3 regions of the Enterococcus sp. DIV0800 genome follow, and region 3 is predicted to be linked to each of the others. Evidence: riboswitches for the same ligand, from Rfam matches in the RefSeq annotation. Region 3 holds a riboswitch; each other region holds the start of a gene.
The links. A riboswitch is a leader RNA that binds a small molecule or an ion and turns the genes downstream of it on or off. The one in region 3 is predicted to bind magnesium.
Positions count from the first base shown of each region.

Region 1: it holds a riboswitch for magnesium, as region 3 does, so the genes downstream of both, IGI54_RS13215 (FtsW/RodA/SpoVE family cell cycle protein) here and IGI54_RS14215 (MgtC/SapB family protein) in region 3, are expected to answer to the same signal.
Region 2: it holds a riboswitch for magnesium, as region 3 does, so the genes downstream of both, mgtA (magnesium-translocating P-type ATPase) here and IGI54_RS14215 (MgtC/SapB family protein) in region 3, are expected to answer to the same signal.

Region 1 covers NZ_CP187899.1:270,557-278,185, forward strand. The annotation lists gene IGI54_RS13195 (DUF1634 domain-containing protein) at 1-38, opposite strand, end outside; gene IGI54_RS13200 (sulfite exporter TauE/SafE family protein) at 38-886, opposite strand; gene IGI54_RS13205 (phosphatase PAP2/LCP family protein) at 1,012-2,577, opposite strand; gene IGI54_RS13210 (FtsW/RodA/SpoVE family cell cycle protein) at 2,594-3,742, opposite strand; gene IGI54_RS13215 (FtsW/RodA/SpoVE family cell cycle protein) at 3,714-4,862, opposite strand; M-box (ykoK) riboswitch at 4,973-5,140, opposite strand; gene IGI54_RS13220 (alpha/beta hydrolase) at 5,336-6,028, opposite strand; gene IGI54_RS13225 (pentapeptide repeat-containing protein) at 6,029-6,664, opposite strand; gene lepB (signal peptidase I) at 6,819-7,388, shown strand; gene IGI54_RS13235 (hypothetical protein) at 7,429-7,629, opposite strand, start outside.
Region 2 covers NZ_CP187898.1:1,315,350-1,322,978, reverse strand. The annotation lists gene IGI54_RS06420 (DUF3788 family protein) at 1-180, shown strand, start outside; gene guaC (GMP reductase) at 304-1,281, shown strand; gene IGI54_RS06410 (PLP-dependent aminotransferase family protein) at 1,431-2,852, shown strand; gene IGI54_RS06405 (nitroreductase family protein) at 2,853-3,578, shown strand; M-box (ykoK) riboswitch at 3,621-3,785, shown strand; gene mgtA (magnesium-translocating P-type ATPase) at 4,036-6,642, shown strand; gene IGI54_RS06395 (hypothetical protein) at 6,792-6,959, shown strand; gene pdhA (pyruvate dehydrogenase (acetyl-transferring) E1 component subunit alpha) at 7,033-7,629, shown strand, end outside.
Region 3 covers NZ_CP187899.1:477,103-484,731, reverse strand. The annotation lists gene IGI54_RS14240 (beta-glucoside-specific PTS transporter subunit IIABC) at 1-1,153, shown strand, start outside; gene IGI54_RS14235 (family 1 glycosylhydrolase) at 1,166-2,590, shown strand; gene IGI54_RS14230 (histidine phosphatase family protein) at 2,594-3,373, shown strand; gene IGI54_RS14225 (ArsR/SmtB family transcription factor) at 3,663-3,995, shown strand; gene IGI54_RS14220 (hypothetical protein) at 4,001-4,171, shown strand; M-box (ykoK) riboswitch at 4,596-4,765, shown strand; gene IGI54_RS14215 (MgtC/SapB family protein) at 4,914-5,588, shown strand; gene IGI54_RS14210 (GNAT family N-acetyltransferase) at 5,659-6,057, shown strand; gene mgtA (magnesium-translocating P-type ATPase) at 6,304-7,629, shown strand, end outside.

The DNA.
Region 1 (7,629 bases), 210 kb from region 3:
GAGCGTTCAATCGCCAAAATCTCTTCTTTGTCCTCCATTAGTTAATCACCCCGAATCCTCGCAATACCATTTGAATGCCCATGATCAATAGAATTGGAATAAAAATCATGCGAATCACAACTGGCTTCAATCGCTGCATGATGCGCGAGCCGATCGTCGCTCCGCCTAATACACCTAAAGCGAGTGGCGCCGCGATCTGCGGCAGGACCGCACCGCTGAAAAAGTAGACCATCGCAGAGGCTGCGGCGGTCACACCCATCATTAAATTACTCGTAGCGCTGGATGGTTTTAACGGCATTTTCATGATGGTATCCATCGCCGTCACCTTGAAGACACCACTGCCGATTCCTAAGAGTCCCGAGGCAATCCCGGCACCAAACATCATAGCAAAACCTCCCGGAATCTTTTCAACTTGATAATCAATTTGTTGGTCTAGCACCTTATCATAATACGAACCATTCAGCTTTAACTTTTCCGCCAATGAATTGCTGGCAGAGGACTGGATCTGTTCGGCTGATTTTCCCCGCAACTTTTGAATCATATTCACCACGGAAAACAATAAAAAACCACCGAATAAAATAAATAGAAACCCGGTTGGTACAATTCCGGAAAGCAGCGCTCCGACGATCGCACCGATAGTAGTAGCAATTTCCAAAAACATGGCCACCCGCAAATTTAGCATATCATCCTTTAAATAAGCAATCGTTGCTCCTGAACTGGTGGCGATCACACAGACGATACTAGCAGCAATCGCATATTTGATATCCAAACCCATAACTAACGTCAAAAATGGCGTTAAAATAATTCCGCCGCCGATCCCTAAGATCGAGCCTAAAATTCCGGCTAGAACACCGGTCACAAGTAATAATCCTATTTGACTAAGCATAATTTCCCGCCTTTCTTGTAGCTATTATAGCGCAATTTTTACTTAAAGCAGGAAATTTAACCGTGAGAGCTCTTTGCTTTTCGAAATGTTGTATGCTCTAACCGACTGGCTACTACTTGGCTTACTTATAGATTTAATTGTTTAAAGAGAATTTTTTTCACGCGTTCCACTTCTGCTTGTGGAATTTCCTGATAGGAAATCCCGGCTTCACCAGTGAACCCATCGCCAGTAAATCCCTCTCCTTGGACTTGCTGGCTATTGATTTTCTTTAGACTCGTGTGATAGCCTGTCAAAATTTTCTGCATTTGATTAAAGGTTAGGTCCGTCTTGCCATTTTCTCCGATCCCAGCTAAAATTTTTTGATAATTAAACAAGCTTTTGGTTGAGAGCAGCTGATTGATTAATAATTCCATCACCTCTCGTTGCCGGCCTTGTCGTCCGTAATCGCCCGTGGGGTCTTCGTAGCGCATCCGGGAATACTGTAATGCTTCCCAACCGTCCAAGTGCTGTTTGCCTTTTGGATAATCAATTCCCTCAGCTGAAAAAGCAAAAGCGTTATCTACCGTGACGCCACCGACTGCGTCCACCAATGTTTGTAAGCCATCCATATTTACCGCCATATAGTGATGGATCGGAATAGCTAAAAATTTTTCCACCGTATTGATCATCATTTCTGGTCCACCGATCGAATGGGCATGATTGATTTTATCTTGATAATCTGCACCAACGATCTCCACGAACGCATCACGAGGAATACTTACTAGCGTTGTTTCCTTCGTTTGGTTATTTAAGGTTGCCACCATAATCGTATTGGCGCGAAAATCCGTTTTTCTTTTGGCATCATTTGCGATTCCTAAAATTAAAATACTGATTGGCTCAGAAGCTTCCGGTGTTTTTACCTCCCCGGTTCGTTCAATCGGCGCATACATCGAATCCGCCGCATGTTGCGAACTATGATAAAACTTCAAGGCAAAGACGCTTAACCCAGTGATTAGGACCACTACACAAGCCAACATACTTAATAAAATCGTTTGCCATTTTACAAATTTGACGTCTTCCGCTTTTTTCAACCTTGAGTTTGCTGAATGCAAATAAGAGTAAAACAAGCTTCCACTGCCGAATGTAAGGCCTAGTCCTAAGCATAAGCCCGTGATGACATCACTGATAAAATGAACACCTAGATAAATTCGACCGCCGGCAATCACAAATACTAACAACCCCACCCCAACTTTGACAAGGGCTGGCATTTTTTTATTCATAAAAAAATAAATTAAGCAGATAGAGCCAATCAGTGTCATTACTAGCAGTGAATGCCCGCTGGGAAAACTATAAGATGAACGCGCGAGGTATTGCACTTGCTCGGGGCGCGTTCGTTGAAAGACTTGCTTTAATAAATAGCCGACTCCACTGACAAAAATCAGATTACCTAAACACCAAATGGCTAAAGCTCGCTGCTGTTTTCGCCACAAAAAGAACGCGAGAAAACTGAAAATAATCAGCATTGGGCCAATCGTTGCTACTTTTGCCACCACTCCTGTAAACACCGTCAAAAACGAGATATTCACTAGACGATTTTCCATAAAGAAATCATCCAAATGATTGAGCCATTGAGCGTTTATTGCTACTCCGATCATAAAAATTAGCGCTACAGAAAGCGCGCAAACACTTAGTAAAGTAAATTTTTTTCGCATAGATATCCCCTTTTCTTCAAACTGCATTCTTTTTTTTAAAGCCCAACATCATACCGAATCCGATCCCTAACACGATCAAGGAAGTCCCACCCTGGCTCAAGATCGGTAATGGAATCCCCGTCAATGGCAAAATGCCAATAGCGGCTCCAATATTTTCAAAAATTTGAAACAGCAAGCCAAAAACGAAGGCTACCGCTAGATACAGATTTGCTTTATTATTCGTTTTTATTGCATTGGAAAGGATTTGATAAAACAAATAAAAATAAAGAAAAATTACAAATGCACTGCCGATGAAACCAAAGCTCTCAGCGATTACGGTAAAGACCATGTCGGATTCGCGAACCGGGACATATACCGAAGCTTGCTCTGCCGCTCGCCCAAATAAACCACCACTGCCAATCGCGTAAAGGCTCTGGACTTGCTGATAGGCAATCGAATCTTTGTATTGGAAAGGATCAGCCCACGCTCGAACACGATCCAATTGATACGTCTTAAAATGCAGACCGTAAAGCAATCGATTTCCCCATTCGCTGAATACTAATACTAGTAAAGTGCTGCCGAGTGCCGTACCGATACCAGTGATCGTTGCCAAGATTTTCCAATGCACGCCGGAAATAATAAATAGCGCTCCTAAAATAGCGATAAATACTAAACTTGTCCCAAAATCCCGTTGCATAAACATCAATAGAAAGGTTGGCAAACTAAACAACAGAATTTTTTTCAAATAATGAAGATCGCTCTTTATCGTCCGCTGCTGTTCGCCTCTTTCCTCAGTCAGTGTGAGCCGAACCATCAAAAGAGTAAAACTTAATTTCATCAACTCGGATGGTTGAAAAGAAAAACGGCCGAGCCTCAACCAGCGCTTCGTATTCGTCAGATGATACATCGCCGGATCATAAAACCAATATAACAGTGCCATCACGCCGAGCGACAAGACATAAAAAAGCGGAGCATACCGTAATAAGCTAGCGGTTTTAATTTTACTGACGGCTACCATTACTAACAGCGACAGTAAACAAAAAATGATCTGTTTCACCACAACTCCTTTGACATTCACGTCGTCAAGTTCAGCCGCCAAAAATTGAACAGCGATGCTGATTAAATAAAACAAAAAAATCGGTAAAAAAAGTGAATAATTAAATTCGTTGCTCAAACGTCTCCTCATTGGATCGAACCTCCGAAGCAAATTTTAAACAAATCCCAAGCGCTACTGAAAGGATTAAATAGCTGGTACCACCATAGCTGATGAACGGCAAAGGAACTCCGGTCATGGGAATCAGTCCCAAAATACTGGCAACATTGATACTTGTTTGGAGTAGTATTAATGTTCCTACCCCAAAATAGATCAAACTTACATGCTGACACCGTTCCTTTGCCGCTAGCACGAATAAACGTAGCGCGATCAAAAAAATCAATGCCAATACAATCAATGCGACAATTACCCCTAATTCCTCCACCATGATTGAATAAATGAAGTCGGTCTCAGCAACGGGTAAGTACCCTTTTTTTGTAATGCTGTTTCCTAACCCCCGACCGAGAAATCCGCCATTATAAAGAGCGTAATAAGAATTACTCATTTGAAATCCTTGCCCGTAAGAATCTAAGAAGGGATCTCTGACCAGACGAATGCGTTCATACGTGTGGGCAAATAATTGTGGCAGCAACTCGTGACTACCCAAAAAAAGAATCATTCCAGCAACTAGCACGATACCGACAATCAATCCTAAAAAAAGTAAAAGCGAAAGCTGGTATGGAATTTCTGCAGTAGTAATGAGCACGAAGGCAATCCCCCAAATAATAATTGCTCCCGTCACTTTCGGCTGCAGTAAAATTAATAGACCACTAAGTAAAACCAACACACCAGGTCTCCACAATTGGTGTCTGGCCCGTTTTTTTCGGAAAAAGTAGGCTAAATACAAGATCAATGCGACGTTTGTTACCTCTGATGGCTGAAATTGAATACCAAATAAGGAAACCCATCTTTGTGCGCCATTGATTGTGACCCCGTTTATTTTGACTAACAATAAACTGACTAAGCCGATTGCCAACAAGCCTTTTGCCACTATACTTTTTAGTAAGACGTTGCTTTTTACATGATAAATAATTCCAATTAATAACCAACTTAACAGGATAAAAATCGCTTGCTTGCTAAACAACGATAGCGGATTTTTTCCTTCCGTTGTCAATCGATAAGAACTCGCGCTGAAGACCATTAAAAGACCGATTAGGCTTACCCCCAAATAAGGTAGTAACAACAGCCAATCGATCTTTCTTTTTTTTATCATATTCATCTCTCCCTCTCATCAAGTAATTGTTGCGGCGAGAGAGTTCAAAGCAAGAAAACAAAAAGACACCAAACGTTAGCGAAAAAACTAACAAGTTTGGTGGCTCACACAATCAATCTCATCGTCTGAGTTTTAGCACTAAACAACGTAAAGAATTACTCTTAGCTATTTTATGAAAAGCCTTAATCCGACAATTCCTGTTTTACACATTGGCGTCTTTCGACGTTTCTGCGCAATAGCCTATGTTTGTTTAGGAGCCTCACCTAACAAGTTTACTTATATTTACTTTCACAATCATCCTACTTTTTTTGTCATAAAATAGCAAAAATTTATATATAAAATCCGATTATCTTTAAATTTACTTATGAAATCTTTTACCAAAAATTTACTGGACAATCCTTTTTTCAACCATAAAGCTAGTTAAACCAGCCACGCACTAAAAAAACTCTCAGCCGATTAAGCTGAGAGTTTTTTTATAGATTAGATGTTAACCACTGCTGATAGAAAGACAGCTGTGTAGGCGTGTGAAAGAAATGCTCACCAGTTTCAAAGATCGTCAAATCGATCATTGACGGACGAGCAAATTTTTCAATGGTCTTTCGGCTCGTCAACTGATCCTTACCGCCATATAAAATTTTTGTTGAAACAGTCCATTGAATTGGATGCTCTACAACATAGCAATAATACTCCCACGCCAAGGTATTAAAAGGTGTTTTTATTCGTTTTTCACGTCGTAAATCGGCCGGCGTCAGTTGTGACCAATCCAATATATTTTCGATTAATTCCCGCATATCCACGATGGGCGATAAAAAAAGACTTTGCTGGATATTCTTGGCTTGTCCTGCCAGCATCGCAAAATAAGCTCCGATGCTACAGCCGAATAAAGTGATCTGCTGCGCTTGCTGGTGTTTAAAAAGGATTTTTTCGACATCCGCTACTACATTTGACGGATTCAAGGCGTAGGGTTGGCCTTTGCGCTCACCATGTTCCGGCAGATCAAAGCTCCACACTTGATAGCCTTTGGGGACAGCGGCTTCAGCCAACAATTGAATGACCGTGTCTTCTTTATGAGATTGATCGCCATGAAAAGCTAAAACTATTTTGTCACTCGTCTCACCCCACCGAAGAATTGGGATTCCTTCAATCATATCTTTTGTTGTTTCCATTTAGCCCTCCACGATCTCCAAGCCTAACCCTGCCGCAATCACCAGCGCTTGATAGGAATCGACTTTTAAGCCCTTCAACTGTTCCATTGAACAAGCGATTTTACTGAAAGAATTGCTGGTAAAGTCCAGACCAGCTAATTTGGTTCGCTGCCAATTACTATTTTCCAAATTATTTTTTTCTAAAAATAAATGTTTCCACGTCACTTCAAAAAACTCGCCATCAGACAGTTGACAGTTCTCAAACCAGACATTCTTCAAATTCGTTGCACTAAAGGAACCAAAATTGATTAATGAGTCTTTAAAATGACAATCTCTAAGATAGCTCTCGGCAAAATTGCAACCCGTTAATTTACAATTTTCAAATACCACTTGATGAAAGCTGCCACCAATCCATTCTAAATTGGAAAAATCACAATTCTTAAAGACGACGTTTCCCGCTTCAAAACGAATTAGTTTCGTCCGTTGCATCGTAACCTTTTCTAGAATTGAATGGCGGATGACTAGATTTTCGCAAGTCAAATAGCTGAAATCCATTTCAAGTCCATGAACGGCTTCAAAGCTTGCTTCATCCTCTAAATAAAAATCCGACGCAAATCGTTGCGGCAAGATAGGTGCTGCTGGATAATTCTTTTTCATTTCATTGCTCCTCTGATATTTGATTGTCTCTAGTGTCCCATAATTGAAAAAAATTCTCCAGCCCCCTATAATATAACTAATTTTTATTAAAGGAGAAGCTAAAAAGAGCTTTTTATTTAGAAGCATGATAAACTGTAACATTGTGAGGTGAACTATGAACAGCAAATTAAAAGAATGGCTTCCAGTCATTATTATTGTTCTCTTGATTTTTTTGGCGCGGGCGTTTGTTTTCTCGCCAGTTAAAGTCGAAGGACACTCAATGGACCCGACATTGCATGACGGGCAGCGCTTGATCTCATCGAAAGTATCCAGTATCGATAGACAAGACATCATTACTACCAAAGAACCTGATAATACCAATCTTTACGTCGTCAAGCGTGTGATTGGGTTACCCGGTGACAAGATTGAAATGCAAGATAATGTTTTAACGATTAATGGAAAAGAATACAAAGAATCCTATCTAACGGATTATCAAAAGAAATTTAAAGAAGATAAACTATTCGATACCTATTCTTATAATTCAGCTTTCCAAGAGCAAGCAGCCAATGCGGACAGCTTTACGAATAATTTTTCCGTGACGGTTCCTAAAAATAGTTATTTTGTTTTAGGGGATAATCGCTTGATTTCTAAAGACAGCCGCATCTTCGGCTTTGTCGATAAATCCTTAGTTCAAGGAAAAGTCGTGTTACGATTTTGGCCGTTAAATAAGATTCAGCTCTTCTAATTTTTAAAGCCTTGGCAGGTCTGCCAAGGCTTTATTTATTTTAATCTTTTGGTGTGAGAATTTTTTTAGGACCTAATAGTTCCGCATGATGGATTTGTTCTAACTCAAAGCGCAGGACTCCACGCTCTTCTTCATTTAAAAAAATCTGCTGCTCTTTCTGCCCGCTAATCTTTCCTACCAGATCAGGGAAAAATTGGCCTTCACTGTCTAACGCTTCTAGCTGGATCGCGACACGTTTATT
Region 2 (7,629 bases), on a different replicon from region 3:
GGGATCAATTATTTGACGCCGATGGTGAAAGTGATGTCCTCGGAATTCAGAGAGAAGTTTGAAGAGGTTTCGAAAAAGACCAAACAGATCGAAATGAAAGTGACCAATGAAGAAGAGATGGAAGATGTTATCTTTTTAATTAGTCTTCAAGCGAAAAAATTAAGGAAATACGAAAGTTAAAAAGTTAATGTTCGTGTTTTTTGAATTATTTTAAAAATAATCTTGCTTTTTAGTTGAAAATGTTGTAAATTACATAGGGCGATAGAGCCCTATGTTTTTTTATCTCAAACACTGGAGGCCAGTATGAAAGTATTTGATTATGAAGATATTCAGTTAATCCCGAATAAATGTGTGGTAAACAGCCGCTCAGAATGTGATACAACGGTCCAATTAGGAAAATTTAGTTTTAAGATGCCCGTTGTCCCAGCCAATATGCAAACAATCGTTGATGAAAACATCGCGGAGTTTTTAGCTGAAAATGGTTACTTCTATATTATGCATCGTTTTTACGAGGAAGAGCGCATTCCTTTCATCAAAAAAATGCAAACTCGCGGCTTATTCACATCAATCAGTGTAGGTGTGAAGGGTTATGAATATGATTTTGTTAAACAGTTAGCAGAAGAAAAATTGAACCCTGATTTTATTACGATCGATATTGCTCACGGACACTCAGATCCGGTCATCAATATGATCAAGCACATAAAGAAATATTTACCAGAAACATTTGTAATCGCTGGTAATGTTGGTACTCCTGAAGCAGTTCGGGAATTAGAAAACGCTGGTGCCGATGCAACGAAAGTTGGGATTGGACCGGGTAAAGTGTGCATCACGAAGATTAAAACCGGTTTTGGAACTGGCGGCTGGCAACTAGCAGCATTAAGCTGGTGTGCAAAAGCGGCTCGTAAACCGATTATTGCGGACGGTGGAATTCGCACTCATGGTGATATCGCGAAATCAGTTCGTTTCGGCGCAACGATGGTGATGATCGGTTCATTATTTGCTGGACATGAAGAATCACCTGGTGAGACCAAAGTGGAAGATGGAGTGGTTTACAAGGAATATTTCGGAAGTGCTTCAGAATTCCAAAAAGGCGAAAAGAAAAATGTTGAAGGAAAGAAAATTTGGATTCCTTATAAAGGTTCTTTAGAAGACACTTTAGTAGAAATGCAGCAAGATTTACAATCAGCCATTTCTTACGCTGGCGGAAAAGACCTTGAAGCTATTCAAAAAGTTGATTATGTCGTTGTGAAAAATTCAATTTTTAATGGTGATACCATCTAAATATGACCTGTTTAAGAATCTAAGACCTTTAAGGTTTTAGATTCTTTTTTTGCCAGCGACCTTTTTTGAAAGAAATCAAATGAGTAGATTGACAGTTGTGAATGATTGGGTTAGCGTTAAATCATCCAATAGTAAATGAGGGTTTGAAGATGTGGCAATTAACGAAAAAAAATAAATTACCGCTTTACCAGCAGATCATGGAGCAAATCATTGATTATATTCAAAACGGGACACTGTTGCCAGGGGATAAATTGCCGCCTGAAAGAAAACTGGCGGAACTTTATCAAATCAACCGTTCTACAGTGGTGCACGCGTTGGATGAATTGGTTAGTTTAGGGTGGGTGATTCGACGGCAAGGTAGCGGTACTTTGGTGAATGAAGGAAATTGGGGGCGTAGCACGACACCACGGGTGGATTGGCGGCGTTTGTTTACGCAAGAGGCTTATCCAACTGAGCCCTATGTAGAAGAAGTTCATCGATTATTAAAGGATTCAGCGGCCTTGGATCTTTATTCAGGCGAATTGCCATTGAATTTGATACCTGATTTTCGTTTTCCTTCTTATACCTGGGAAGATTTATTATTAGAAGAACGAAAGCAAAGCCCGTTAGGCTATGGGCCGTTACAGCAAGTTATTTGTCAGCGGATAAAAATGGAACAGAAGATTGATGTTTCTGCCGATCAAGTGTTGATTACTTCAGGTGCGCAACAAGCGATGTTTCTTTTGTTGCAAGTGATGTTGCAAAATGGGGATAGTGTTGCGATTGAAGATCCTTCCTTCCTATATTTATTACCGATTTTTGCCAGCGCTGGTGTGCGTCTTTATGGAGTTGAAATGGATCAGGAAGGGATGCGAATCGACAAATTGGAGCAGTTGATCTTGACTAAAAAAATCAAAATGATCATCGTCAATCCCACTTTCCAAAATCCCACCGGGTCAACCATGTCCGCCAAAAGAAGACAAGAATTGATTATTTTAAGCCAAAAATACCAGCTACCAATCATTGAAGATGAGGTCTTCAGTGAATTGAACTTCGGACCAATTCCTCCGTCCTTGAAGGAAATGGCTCCTCATCAAGTGATTCATCTCGGCTCGTTGTCGAAAATTTTTGGTTCCTCCATTAAAATCGGCTGGATCGTGGCAGATAAGGACTTGATTCAGCGTTTATCTGAGGCGAAGCAGATGATGGATTTTTCAATCAGTGTCTTTCCTCAAGTCATCGCTCATACTGCGCTGAATGATTCTAAGTTTCAAGCGAATCAAGAAATATTAGTAGCAGAATTAAAGGAACGAGGGGCAGCCTTTACCGCAGATGCTCAGCAGATTACGGAAGATTGGTCAATCTCGACTATTGATGGAGGCTTGTATGTTTATTTAACATGGCGGCACCAAAAGCTCAGCCGCAAAGACTGGAGCATCTTTTTACGAGAAAAACTTTTAGTCGCACCCTCATTCCTGTTTAGTAATGATACAATGGCTATGCGGGTTAATTACACACGCTTGACGAAGCAGGATCGACAACAATTTTTTAAAAGACTGCAAGTGATTTCAAAGCAATTAAGGAGGAACTAAATGAAGGCATTAGACGTGTTAAACAATCATCGGACGTATCGTAATTTTGATGAAGAGTATCAATTGTCAGACGAAGAATTGCAGCAGATTTTACAGGCTAGCTGCCAAGCCCCAAGCTGGATGAATGGTCAAATGTACAGCATCATTGTGGTGAAGGATAAAAAGATCCGGAAGCAATTGGTTGAACTGAATCCAGGTAATCCCCATATGTTGAAAAGCTCAGTCTTTTTAGTTTTTGTTGCTGATTTGAAACGGACAAAAAAAGTCGCAGAACATTATCAAGTGGATTATCCGATTAATCAAGGCATTGATCCATTGATTACTGCCATTACGGATACGGCTCTAGCGTTGGAAAATGCGGTAGTTGCAACCGAAGCTCTGGGATTAGGCAGTGTCATTGTCGGATCAATTCGTAAGGATATCGCTGAGGTAAGTAAATTATTGAATTTGCCGGATTATGTTTTTCCTGTTGCGGGTTTAAGTATCGGAAAACCCATCGTCGAGATGCGGGTCAAGCCTCGATTGCCAAAAGAAGCGGTTATTCATTATGATACCTATCAAGATTATGACTATCAATTGATTGAAGATTATGACGAAACGATGGAGATCTTTGCTGAAGCACGTGAAACTAAGCTTTGGAGCAAGAAATTTGCTGATTATTTTGGTCGAACTCCCAATCAGAAAATTGATGAGTTTCTGAAAATAAACAAATTTTTTCATGATTAAGTTTGACACAAAGAAATAACTGATTTATAGTGGAAATGAAATTAAAATAATTGTTAGGTGAGGCTCCTATACGGACACAGGCTACTGCCCAAAAATGTCGAGAGACGCCAATGGGTAGAACAGGAATCATCGTGAAGGTGATTCATAACGTAGCTGACAGATTCTGTCTACGCCCTATAGTGCTAAAGCTCGACGATGAACATGAATGAACTTTTCGCGCGTGCTCATTTTCGAGTGCGCGCTTTTTTTGTGAGTTCCACTTCGCGCTTTAAGCAGAATTTTCTACGTGTTAAGAATCTGCGAACTTGGAGCAAAAATTTTATAAGGCGGAAAAAAATTCACCGAAATAAATGAAAGGATGTGAGGAAGATGGAATATGATCATGAGGATAGTCGACCGAAATATAATTACCGTAGGACGACAGTATTCGTCCTGAAATTTAGGAGGAACCATTATGATGAACAAAAAAAACCTTCTTGCTCGCAAGAACAACAAAGACCAAGAATTAAAAAAATTGGCGATTCTTTCTGATCGTGATCTTTTCTTAAACTTGCGTACTTCATTGCAAGGATTATCTGAAGAGGATGCTCAAAGCCGGTTAGAAGAATATGGCCCTAATGAAGTCTCGGCTCAAAAACCGACTCCAGCTATTTTATTATTTTTACAAGCCTTTAATGATCCTTTTGTGTATGTTTTGGCCTTATTAGCGATCGTTTCATTGCTGACTAGTGATTTTGAAGCAGCGATAGTTATGACGATCATGATTCTTGCCAGTGTACTGATTACATTTATTCAAGAATATCGTTCACAAAAGGCCAGCATCGAATTGAAAGAAATGATTGAAAATACAGCGGCAATCACCCGGAATGGTGAAACGAAAGAAATTCCAATGGATGAAGTTGTACCGGGAGATATTTTGACATTAGCAACTGGGGATATGATTCCGGCGGACGCGGTCTTAATTTGGACTAAGGACTTATTCGTGAATCAGTCTTCATTAACCGGCGAATCTATGCCAGTGGAAAAATTTGTTCCCAAAGAAGCGGCGATCACTGAAGAAATGACCGCGTTAGATTTGACGAATCTTGTTTTTATGGGGACCGATGTGTTAAGTGGTCAGGGAAAAGCAATTATTTTAAAAACGGGACAACAAACGTTCTTTGGCGATATTGCCAAAAATGCGACTTCTAAGCGGGGCAAGACTTCCTTTGATATCGGTTTGAACCGTGTGAGTAAATTATTACTACGGATGGTTATGGTGCTCTTTCCATTAGTTTTCTTGATTAATGGTTTAACTAAGGGAGACTGGAGCAGCGCCTTCTTCTTTGCTATTGCGGTTGCTGTTGGTTTGACACCAGAAATGCTGCCAATGATCGTCAGCTCCAACTTAGCAAAAGGAGCATTGACCTTGTCTAAACATAAAGTAATCGTAAAAGAACTGGCTTCGATCCAAAACTTAGGCAGCATGGATGTTTTATGTACCGATAAAACTGGGACAATCACCGAAGATCGAGTTGTCTTAGTACAGCACCTAGATCCGCTAGGTAATGAGAATGAACAAGTGTTAGATTATGCTTTTATGAATTCGACGTATCAAACAGGCTGGAAAAATTTAATGGATATTGCAGTGATCAATTATTTTGAAGAGCAAGATCGGCAACTGCCTTTCCAAAGTATTCAAAAAATCGATGAAATTCCTTTTGATTTTTCTCGCCGTCGGTTGACCGTAGTAATGAAAACCGATCAACATCAATTGATGATTACTAAAGGAGCCGTTGAAGAAATGGCGGCTATTTGTAAATATGTCGAAATCAATGGTGAGATTTTAACATTAACACCAGAGATTCGTCAGCAATTACAAGCAGTCAATGAAAAAATGAACCGCCAAGGAATGCGGGTCATTACGGTAGCCGTTCGTCGAGATGCCCATGAAGAAGCCATCTATTCTACCGATGATGAAAAAGATATGACATTAATCGGTTTTATGGGTTTCCTAGATCCTGCTAAAGCTTCTGCTAAGCCAGCGATCAAATCTTTGCAACAACATGGTGTGGCTGTAAAAGTTCTGACTGGTGATAATGCCATCGTGGCACAAAAAGTTTGTCAAGATGTGGGAATCCCTGCTGAAAACTATGTATTAGGCAATCAAGTAGACGAAATGTCAGATGAAGAATTATATCAAGCAGCTGAAACAACGAATTTATTTGCTAAATTAAATCCAATGCAAAAGTCACGAATCATCGAAGCGTTACAAGGTAAAGGTCATACGGTTGGTTTTATGGGTGATGGGATTAATGATGCCCCAGCGCTTCGCAAAGCCGATGTAGGAATTTCAGTTGATACAGCCGCTGATATTACCAAAGATGCCAGCTCGATTATCTTGTTAGAAAAAAGCTTGAGTGTCTTGGAATACGGCGTAATCGAAGGTCGTCGTGTGTTCAGTAACATGATGAAATACATCAAGATCACTATCAGCTCAAACTTTGGGAATGTTTTCTCCATTTTAGTAGCCAGCGCCTTCTTGCCGTTTCTACCAATGCTGTCATTGCAATTGCTATTGCAAAACTTGATCTACGATATCGCACAGTTAACGATTCCTTGGGATAACGTAGATGAAGAAGAACTTCACACACCAACTAAATGGGAAACCAAAGGACTGCTAAAATTCACCTTATGTATTGGACCCATCAGTTCCGTTTTTGATATTTTAACCTTTTTCGTAATGTGGTTTATTTTTGGTGCGACAACGGTTGCTCAGCAAAATCTTTTCCAAACTGGCTGGTTCATGGTTGGTTTGACTACGCAAGCATTAGTTGTTTTGATGGTACGCACAAGAAAAATTCCTTTCTTACAAAGTCGTCCAGCCCCACAAGTTTTTATTAGCCTTTTAATGGCGGTTGTTGTAGGAATCTTAGTGGTAGTGACTCCTTTGGCTGAACAATTTGACTTTGTTCACTTACCTACAACCTATTGGTTCTGGTATATCGGGATCGTGATCGCTTATATGCTAGCAACCCAATTAGGTAAAGTTTTATATATTAAGATTGCAAAAGAGTGGATCTGAAATGTAACAGAATGGCGAACGACGCCATTCTGTTTCTTTTTTTGTGAAAAAGAGTAATAATCTTTTTTAAGCGTTTTTTTATTCACAAAGTTTTGAAAAGATAAAGAGCTAATTTTACCCTGATACACCAAAGCTAAGGAGGAATTCGTTTGGATATTCATTATCGCTACAAAAGCCTAAGAAAACCCAGGATAAAAGCAACTGCAGACTGTTTCACAAGGATAAAAAGTGAAACGCTTCAAAAAGTTCAGATTCTCAGAGCAAGTTTGTTGTCAATTGAATATAAAAATGCTAATTTAGAGAAGAAGGAGCAATAGCAATAATACAGATTGATTTGCTGTTGCACTGATAACAAGACTTAATTTACTTAAGAGAGGAAAGTGTGACACCATGGCAGAAAAAGAGTTAACGATTGATTTTGAAGCCTTACTAAAAGATGTAAACGCGGATTTCCCCGTGTACCAGGCATTGGATGAGGATGGAAAGATTGTAAATGAGAATTTAGTTCCTGACTTATCAGATGACGAACTAGTGGAATTGATGACTTCAATGGTTTGGTCACGTGTGTTAGACCAACGTTCGACTGCATTGAATCGTCAAGGACGTTTAGGATTCTTCGCGCCAACCGCTGGACAAGAAGCGAGTCAATTAGCCAGCCAGTTCGCATTCGAAAAAGAAGACGTTTTACTACCAGGTTATCGTGATGTGCCACAGTTGATCAAACACGGATTGCCTCTAGCAGAAGCTTTCTTATGGTCACGCGGACACGTTGCAGGAAACAATTATCCTGCTGATTTACAAGCTTTACCACCTCAAATCATTATCGGAGCTCAATATGTTCAAGCTGCCGGTGTGGCTTTAGGCTTGAAAAAACGCAACAGTAAAAATGTGGTCTTCACTTATACAGGTGACGGCGGTTCATCTCAGGGTGATTTCTATGAAGCAATTAACTTTGCAGGGGCGTATCATGCAAACGCTGTATTTTAT
Region 3 (7,629 bases):
ATTGCAGTACTTCTTAGTACCAGCATTGTCCCTTGTACTGACCTTCCCTGTTATTTTAGTATTCTTCGGTCCGATCGGAACCTTGATCGGCGATGGTATCAGTGCCTTCTTTGATCTGTTGATGAACACAATCGGTAACTGGATCGTAGTTACGCTTTATGCGGCCTTCCAACCATTCTTGATCGTATTAGGAGCCGCAAACTTTACTTATCCAATCGTACTGAACTTCTTAGGAACTTTAGGCTATGACCCAATTATCAACCACGCAGCGACTATTTCTGATATTGCCGTTTGTGGTGCGATGTTCGGCTATTTCTTGCGTGCGAAAAAAGGTCATCAACGCCAAATGTTTGGTACTGTGAGTTTCAGTGCCTTGATGGGGATTACTGAACCGGCCGTCTTCGGTGTCTTTGTAAAATATCGTCGGCCATTCTTAGCAGTTATTATTGGCGGCGGACTTGGTGGATTGATTGCGGGTCTAACAGGTGTCAGAACTATGGGGTTTGTTTGGGGATTGGCCGCTTTACCAACTTATTTAGCAGGCGGCACCAGCAACTTCATTTGGATGTTGATCAGTGTCATCGTAGGTTTTGTTGGTGCAGCAGTAGTGGCGTATGGTGTCGGCATACCAACGGAAGAAACTGAAGAGGAACTAGAAGAAAAAGAATTAGTTGAAGCTTTAGAAAGTAATCGAAGCCTGAAACAAGTCTGCATCGGGAAAATCGCAGAAGGTATGGCAATTCCATTAAGCGAAGTCAGCGATAAAGCCTTTGCCTCAGGCGCGTTAGGCAAAGGTGTCGGCATCTTGCCTTCACAAGCAGAGGAAACAATTATTTCCCCAGTCGAAGGAACAGTCACCGTCGCTTTCCCAACGAAGCACGCGTATGGGATCAAAACTAAAAACGGGGTAGAATTATTGATCCACATCGGTGTTGATACAGTGAACCTAGAAGGCAAATACTTTGAAGGCTTCGTTGAACAAGGTCAAGAAGTCAAAAAAGGCGATATTTTAGCGAAGTATCAAGCAGATAAAGTAGCAGAAGCCGGTTTTGATCCAGTGATCATTGTTGTTGTAACGAATTCAAATGACTATCTCGACGTCATTTCAGCCAGCAGCGAACAAGACGAAGAGTTATTGACAGTTATTTTATAAAAGGAGCAGACTATGACGTTTACGAAAGATTTTTTATGGGGCGGCAGTATCGCTGCCCATCAATGTGAGGGTGCTTGGCAAGCAGATGGAAAAGGCCCGGCAATGATGGATTTTGTTACAAAAGGATCAAATAAAGAGCCGCGAACGATTACAGAGACGATTGATCCAAAGCTAGATTATCCTTCCCATCTAGGAATCGATTTTTACCATCATTACAAGGAAGACATTCAATTATTTAAGAAAATGGGCTTCAATGCCTTGCGAATCTCGATCGATTGGTCACGGATTTTTTCAAAAGGTGATGAAAAGGAACCGAATCAGGCAGGGTTAGCTTTTTACGGCAAGGTAATTGATGAATTGCTGGCAAATGGGATCGAACCAATTGTAACCCTTTACCATTTCGAAATGCCGATTCATTTGGTTCATGCGTATGGTTCGTGGAAAACTCGACGAGTAATTGATTTTTATTTGCATTATTGCGGGACAGTGATGCGGGCTTATGATGGTAAAGTGAAATACTGGGCGACCTTTAATGAAATGAATCATCTTGATCCGCAAACGAAACAAGCCGATATTTTTACTTATCTAATTGCAGGCTTGAAATATAGCGAGATGGAAAACCCAGCGGAAGATCTTGCTCGTATTGGTTACAATATGACATTAGCCGGAGTCAAAGCCGCACGTTTAGGACGTGAAATCAATCATGATAACAAAATTGGCTGTGTCTTTGGCTTGAACCCAATCTATTCATATGATTGTCAGCCAGATAATGTGTTAAAAGGCTTTTTAGATAATGATCGGGATTATTATCAGGTAGATGCGATGTGTAATGGCAAGTTTCCGAAATATAAGATGAAACAGTATGAAGTGTTGGGAATTGATCTAGGTAATCAACCGAGTGATGTTGAAGATTTTGCTGAAGGCACGATTGATTTCATCGGTTTAAACTATTATATGTCCAGTATTTCAGAGCCTAACACACCTGTGGAGGGTGAAGCCGCATTGTTTGGTGGGATTCAAAATCCTTACTTGGAACAATCAAAATGGGGCTGGGGCATTGATCCTACTGGGATTCGCTTCGTCATGAATTACTTATACCGGAAATATGAACTACCGATTATCATTACGGAAAATGGCTTAGGGGCTGTCGATCAATTTGAAGACGGAACAGTGCATGACGACTATCGGATCGATTATTTGCGGCAGCATATCAAATCGGTCAAACAAGCAGTGGAAGAAGATCATGTGGAATGCTTTGGCTACTTAACATGGGGGCCGATTGATCTAGTCAGTGCCAGCACTGGAGAAATGAGTAAACGCTACGGCTTTATCTATGTTGATCTGGACAATGATGGCAAAGGCAGCTTGAAGCGTTCAAAAAAGGATTCTTTTGATTGGTATAAAAAGGTGATTAGTAGTAATGGGGAGGAATTGTAAAAAATGAAGAAAATTTGGGGGCTATTGTTTGTAGCACTGTTGGGTCTTAGTTTAACTGGTGGGATTTCGAGTCAAGCAAAAGAAAAAGCTTCAGATAAAAATGATGAAGTGACCATTTATCTTGTTCGTCATGGAAAGACCTTTTTCAATACAACGGGACAAGTTCAAGGATTTGCGGATTCACCGTTGACTGACAAAGGGACAGCGCAGGCAAAACAGGTTGGTGAGGGACTTAAAAAGACAAAATTTGACTTGGCTTATGCTAGTGATTTAGGGCGGCAACGAAATACCGCAAAGTTGATTTTAGCTGAAAACACAAATAAAAAACCAGCACTTTCAGAACATGACGGTTTTAAAGAGTGGAATTACGGCGGCTTTGAAGGGAAGACCAACGCAGAGATGTGGACACCGATTTTTGAAGCAAATGACTTAAAGTTTGATGAAGACTGGACAGACTATGACAAGTTGGTGAATAAGCTAGGCGATGAAGGAGTAGCCGATGCCATTGCAGATGCAGATTCGTTAAAAGTAGCTGAAACCTATGAAGAGATCACCAAACGAGGACAAGCCGCAATGGATAAGGTCGTTGCGGATGCCAAAAAGAAAAAAGCGAAGAACGTTTTGATCGTTTCCTCTGGCAGTATGATTCCTACTATATTAGAGATGCTTGTTCCTGGTGAGTACAAAGGTGAAGCTATTGATAATTGCAGTGTAACCACACTTAAATATAAAGACAATAATTATTCAGTAGCTAAAATCAATGATACTCAATATGTAGAATAAAAAAAATAACCTGCTTTCGATCATGAGATATCGAAAGTAGGCTTTTTTTGACCGGGTAGTCTTCTTCACTTAAGACAATGGATATACAATCAAAAAATAATAGTACAAATTATTATTATCTTCGACGGGCTATGTACCAATGAGCAGTCTATCTTTTCTTGCTAGACAGGCTGGTTATTTTTTTAAATGAGAACCGTCATGTCTCTCTTTAAATATAGCCTTTTGACAAATCGATCAGGTAATGGTTTAATGGTTTAAAAATAAGAACCATTAAATGGAGAGAAGTATAATGAATGAGTTAATCAAATTAAAAGCAGAATTTGCCGATATAAGCAGTTTTTTGGTCGCATTAGGGGACGAGAAGCGGCAAGCCATTATTTTGCGGTTATTGGAAGAGGAAAGTTGCCAAGGTTTGCGGGTGAATGAGTTGATCGAAGCGACCAATTTATCACGGCCCGCAGTTTCCCATCATCTTAAAATTTTAAGAGATGCGAAGCTAGTGGATTATCGTCGCGAAGGAACGAAGAATTACTACTATTTAACCCATGTTACGACTGAGATTGATAAGTTGAAACAATTATTGACGAATGTGACGACTGTTATGGAGAAAGGGAAAGTGTAAATGGTATGAAAAAAGTATTAATTGGGAGATACGGATGTTTTTCCGATGAGAATGAGCTTGAATATTATGTTGAAAATAGCACAATACTCCCAATCAATACCCACTTGAAACTTGCTGAATTGGTTCGACTTGTTTATCAACAAAAAGGAGATAGTCTTCAAGCTGCGCTAGTCTAAATTTATTTGTTGAAAAATAGGTTAGTTTTTATCAAGGCCAGAATTTTTGTAGAGTATTCCTTCGAATATTTGACGAATCAACGATTCGAGATTTGGATCAAAATTATTAGAATAGATTCTTTATATATGAATCATGTATATTACAGTGAGATGCAGGGACAGTAAGAACCCCCAATCTGGATATGTGGATGGGTGAAAAACTAGCGCTATTCTAGTAAATAGTAAACGTACCATAAGGGGGGCTCTTTTAGCCTAATTAGTTGGAAATTCATAGAATTCTTTGGGATCAAATTTCGTTTTGAATTTGAATATCTAAACTAGAGTGTTCTATTATTAACTCATTATTCTTCAAAATTTCTTTTATAAATCTAAAATTGTTTGTTGACAGTGTTAATTCATTTTGTTATTATTTCCATGAAAATAAAATATGATTTGTTAGGTGAGGCTCCTATGCAAACATAGGCTACTGCCCAAAAATGTCGAGAGACGCCAATGGGTAGAACAGGGATTGTCGAATACAAGGCTTTTCTTAAGGTAGCTAAGATGTTTGTCTTTACGTTGTATAGTGCCAAAACTCAACGATTAGATCGACGTCTTATTTTGTCATGTGATTTGATGATTTTAGAACGGTTTTTCGCGGAGTTTTTGTGCGAAAAACCGTTTTTTTTTATTTAACATATTCATTTTTATTTTTAATAACCTAGAGAGGAAGTGATGGTATGAATTTTTAATTATGTTGCTTATGAGTGTACTGGCAGGTGGATTGATTGGAATTGAACGTCAGTGGCGAAAAAAACTAGCTGGAGTACGTACGATGGTTTTAGTTTCACTGGGAGCAACAATTTTTGTTTCTTTGTCTTCGACATTTACGGCAGATACTAGCCCAACAAGAATAGCAGCACAAGTAGTTAGTGGGATAGGTTTTTTGGCAGGGGGTATCATTTTACGGGATGGTTTTAGCGTTACAGGTTTAAATACTGCTGCGACACTTTGGTGTACAGCTGCAGTAGGAGTAATGATTGGTGCGGGATCGATTAAAGAAGGTTTCTTGGCAGCAATTGTGATCACTTTTGTTAACATTGTGATACGTTTTATTTCTCATCGATTTGATCAAATTGCGGAAGTTTATCGACCTGATACTGTAAATAACGTGCAAAATTCCTTTTTGATCATTACAGGTAAAATTTCGTCCGAAGTTTCGCTGAGAACAGAAACTATCGCCCAATTAGATCGGTATTATTTATCATTCTGTCATTTTGTATGTCAAGACCTTGCTGGAGGTATGGTTCAATTACAAGTTGAGCTTGAACCCGCTTCAAATATGGATCTGGCAATGAAGGAAATCATTGCTCATTTATCGAGGAACAAAGAGGTACTTGAAGTTTATCAGCTAACGAAGGAGGAAGAAACATGGTAAAACAGTGTTTACTATAGTTAGATGGGATAGTCGAACTTATCGGGAAGCGATTATCTTACGGAATGAGTTGTTGAAAGCCAGCGCAGGGCAACCCTATATGACAGCTTCACCTATTAGTGAGATAAATGACATTCATTTGGTGGTCAAACGGAATGGCATGACAGTAGGTACTCTACTAATGCATCCCTGTTCTTCAAATTGCATTCAAATCAAGCAAGTGGCTATTCATCCAGATTATCAAGGAAGAAGTCTAGGGAAAAGACTAATTGTGTATGCCGAGCAGGTAGCTAGAAATTTTAACTTTTCCATCATTTTTTTAACTGGAAGAAAACAAGCCTGGGGATTTTATGAAAAAATGGGATATTGTGATTTAATGGATGCTTATTATAAAAATGGGTTGACATTAAAAGTATTTAAGAAAGAATTAGTATATTTTTCGAAAAAAAAGGAGATGAAAACAAATGGATGACAGTAGTTCGAAGCAGTTGGGTTTGCGGAAAAAGAGTGAACTAAAAACAAATCAATTATTATTGTCTATTTGTTTTTAGTTCCTGGACTCTCCAAACCCTAGCAAGGAGGAAGTTTTATGAAGACGCTAGGAAATATCATTCTATACCTAATGATTGGGATAGGATTGTGGCGAATTTTTTTTGGAGAGAAGGAAAGAAGAGTGGAAATTAAAAATAATGGGAATCACGATGTAAATTATGGTTTAATGGCACGAAAAACAATTGAAAATCTTTTTGATACATTTCAAACATCAAAAAAAGGACTGTCTGAGGGACAAGCAATCCGAGCAAGAAATGAATATGGGGATAATAAGATTTCATATGGAAAGAAAACCCCCTTTTTCATTGAAATGGTAAAAGCCTATATCACTCCCTTTACGTTAGTTCTGATTGGATTGGGGATTACTTCTTTTATTACAGATGTTGTCATTGTAGCACCGGAAGATCGTGATTTTTTTGGGAGTAGTATTATTTTCGCAATGGTTTTGATCAGCGGAACAATGACTTTAATTCAATCTGTACGATCAAATCAAGCGGCGGAAAAACTAAAATCGCTCGTAAAAGTAACGGCAACCGTAAAACGGAAGAACAAGTATGATGAAATTCCTATGGAAGAAATTGTCTGTGGAGATATTGTCAAATTATCAGCTGGGGATATGATTCCGGCTGATATCCGACTCATTGCAACTAAGGATTTGTTTATTTCACAATCCGCACTAACAGGAGAAAGCTATCCGGTCGAAAAGCGTTCAGAAGCTATTATTACGCAAAATCATTCTGAAACTAGCTACGAGAATATGGTGTATATGGGAAGCAATGTTATTAGCGGAAGTGCCGAAGGTGTGGTAATTGGAACTGGCAATCGTACTCTATTTGGAAATGTTGCTGGTTCATTATCAAGCAAGCCGATTCAAACAAGTTTCGAAACGGGCATTCGAAAAACTTCTTTTCTCTTTATCAAGTTTATGGCTTTGATGGCACCAACAGTTATAGTCATCAACGGATTTACTAAAGGGGATTGGATGGAAGCTTTTCTATTTGGTTTATCTGTAGCGGTTGGTTTGACGCCTGAAATGTTGCCTATGATTGTTACAACCAATTTGGTCAAAGGGGCAACAGCTATGGCGAAGAAAGGAACGGTTATAAAAAATCTCAATTCGATTCAAAATTTCGGTGCTATTGATGTGTTGTGTACCGACAAAACAGGAACACTGACACAAGATAAGATCATTTTGGAGTATCATTTGGACTTATCTGGCGAGGAAGACGACCGTGTATTACGTCATGCTTATTTAAACAGTTATTATCAAACAGGATTAAAAAACTTGTTGGACGTTGCTATTATTGATGCGGCAAAAGAAGAACTGGATACGAAAGAAATACGTTACAAAAAAGTTGATGAGATTCCTTTTGATTTTGAACGTAGACGTATGAGTGTGGTAGTAGAAGATACTAGTGGAAAAACCCAAATGATCACTAAGGGTGCAATTGAAGAAATGTTGAGCATCTCAAGCTTTGTGGATTTTAGAGGG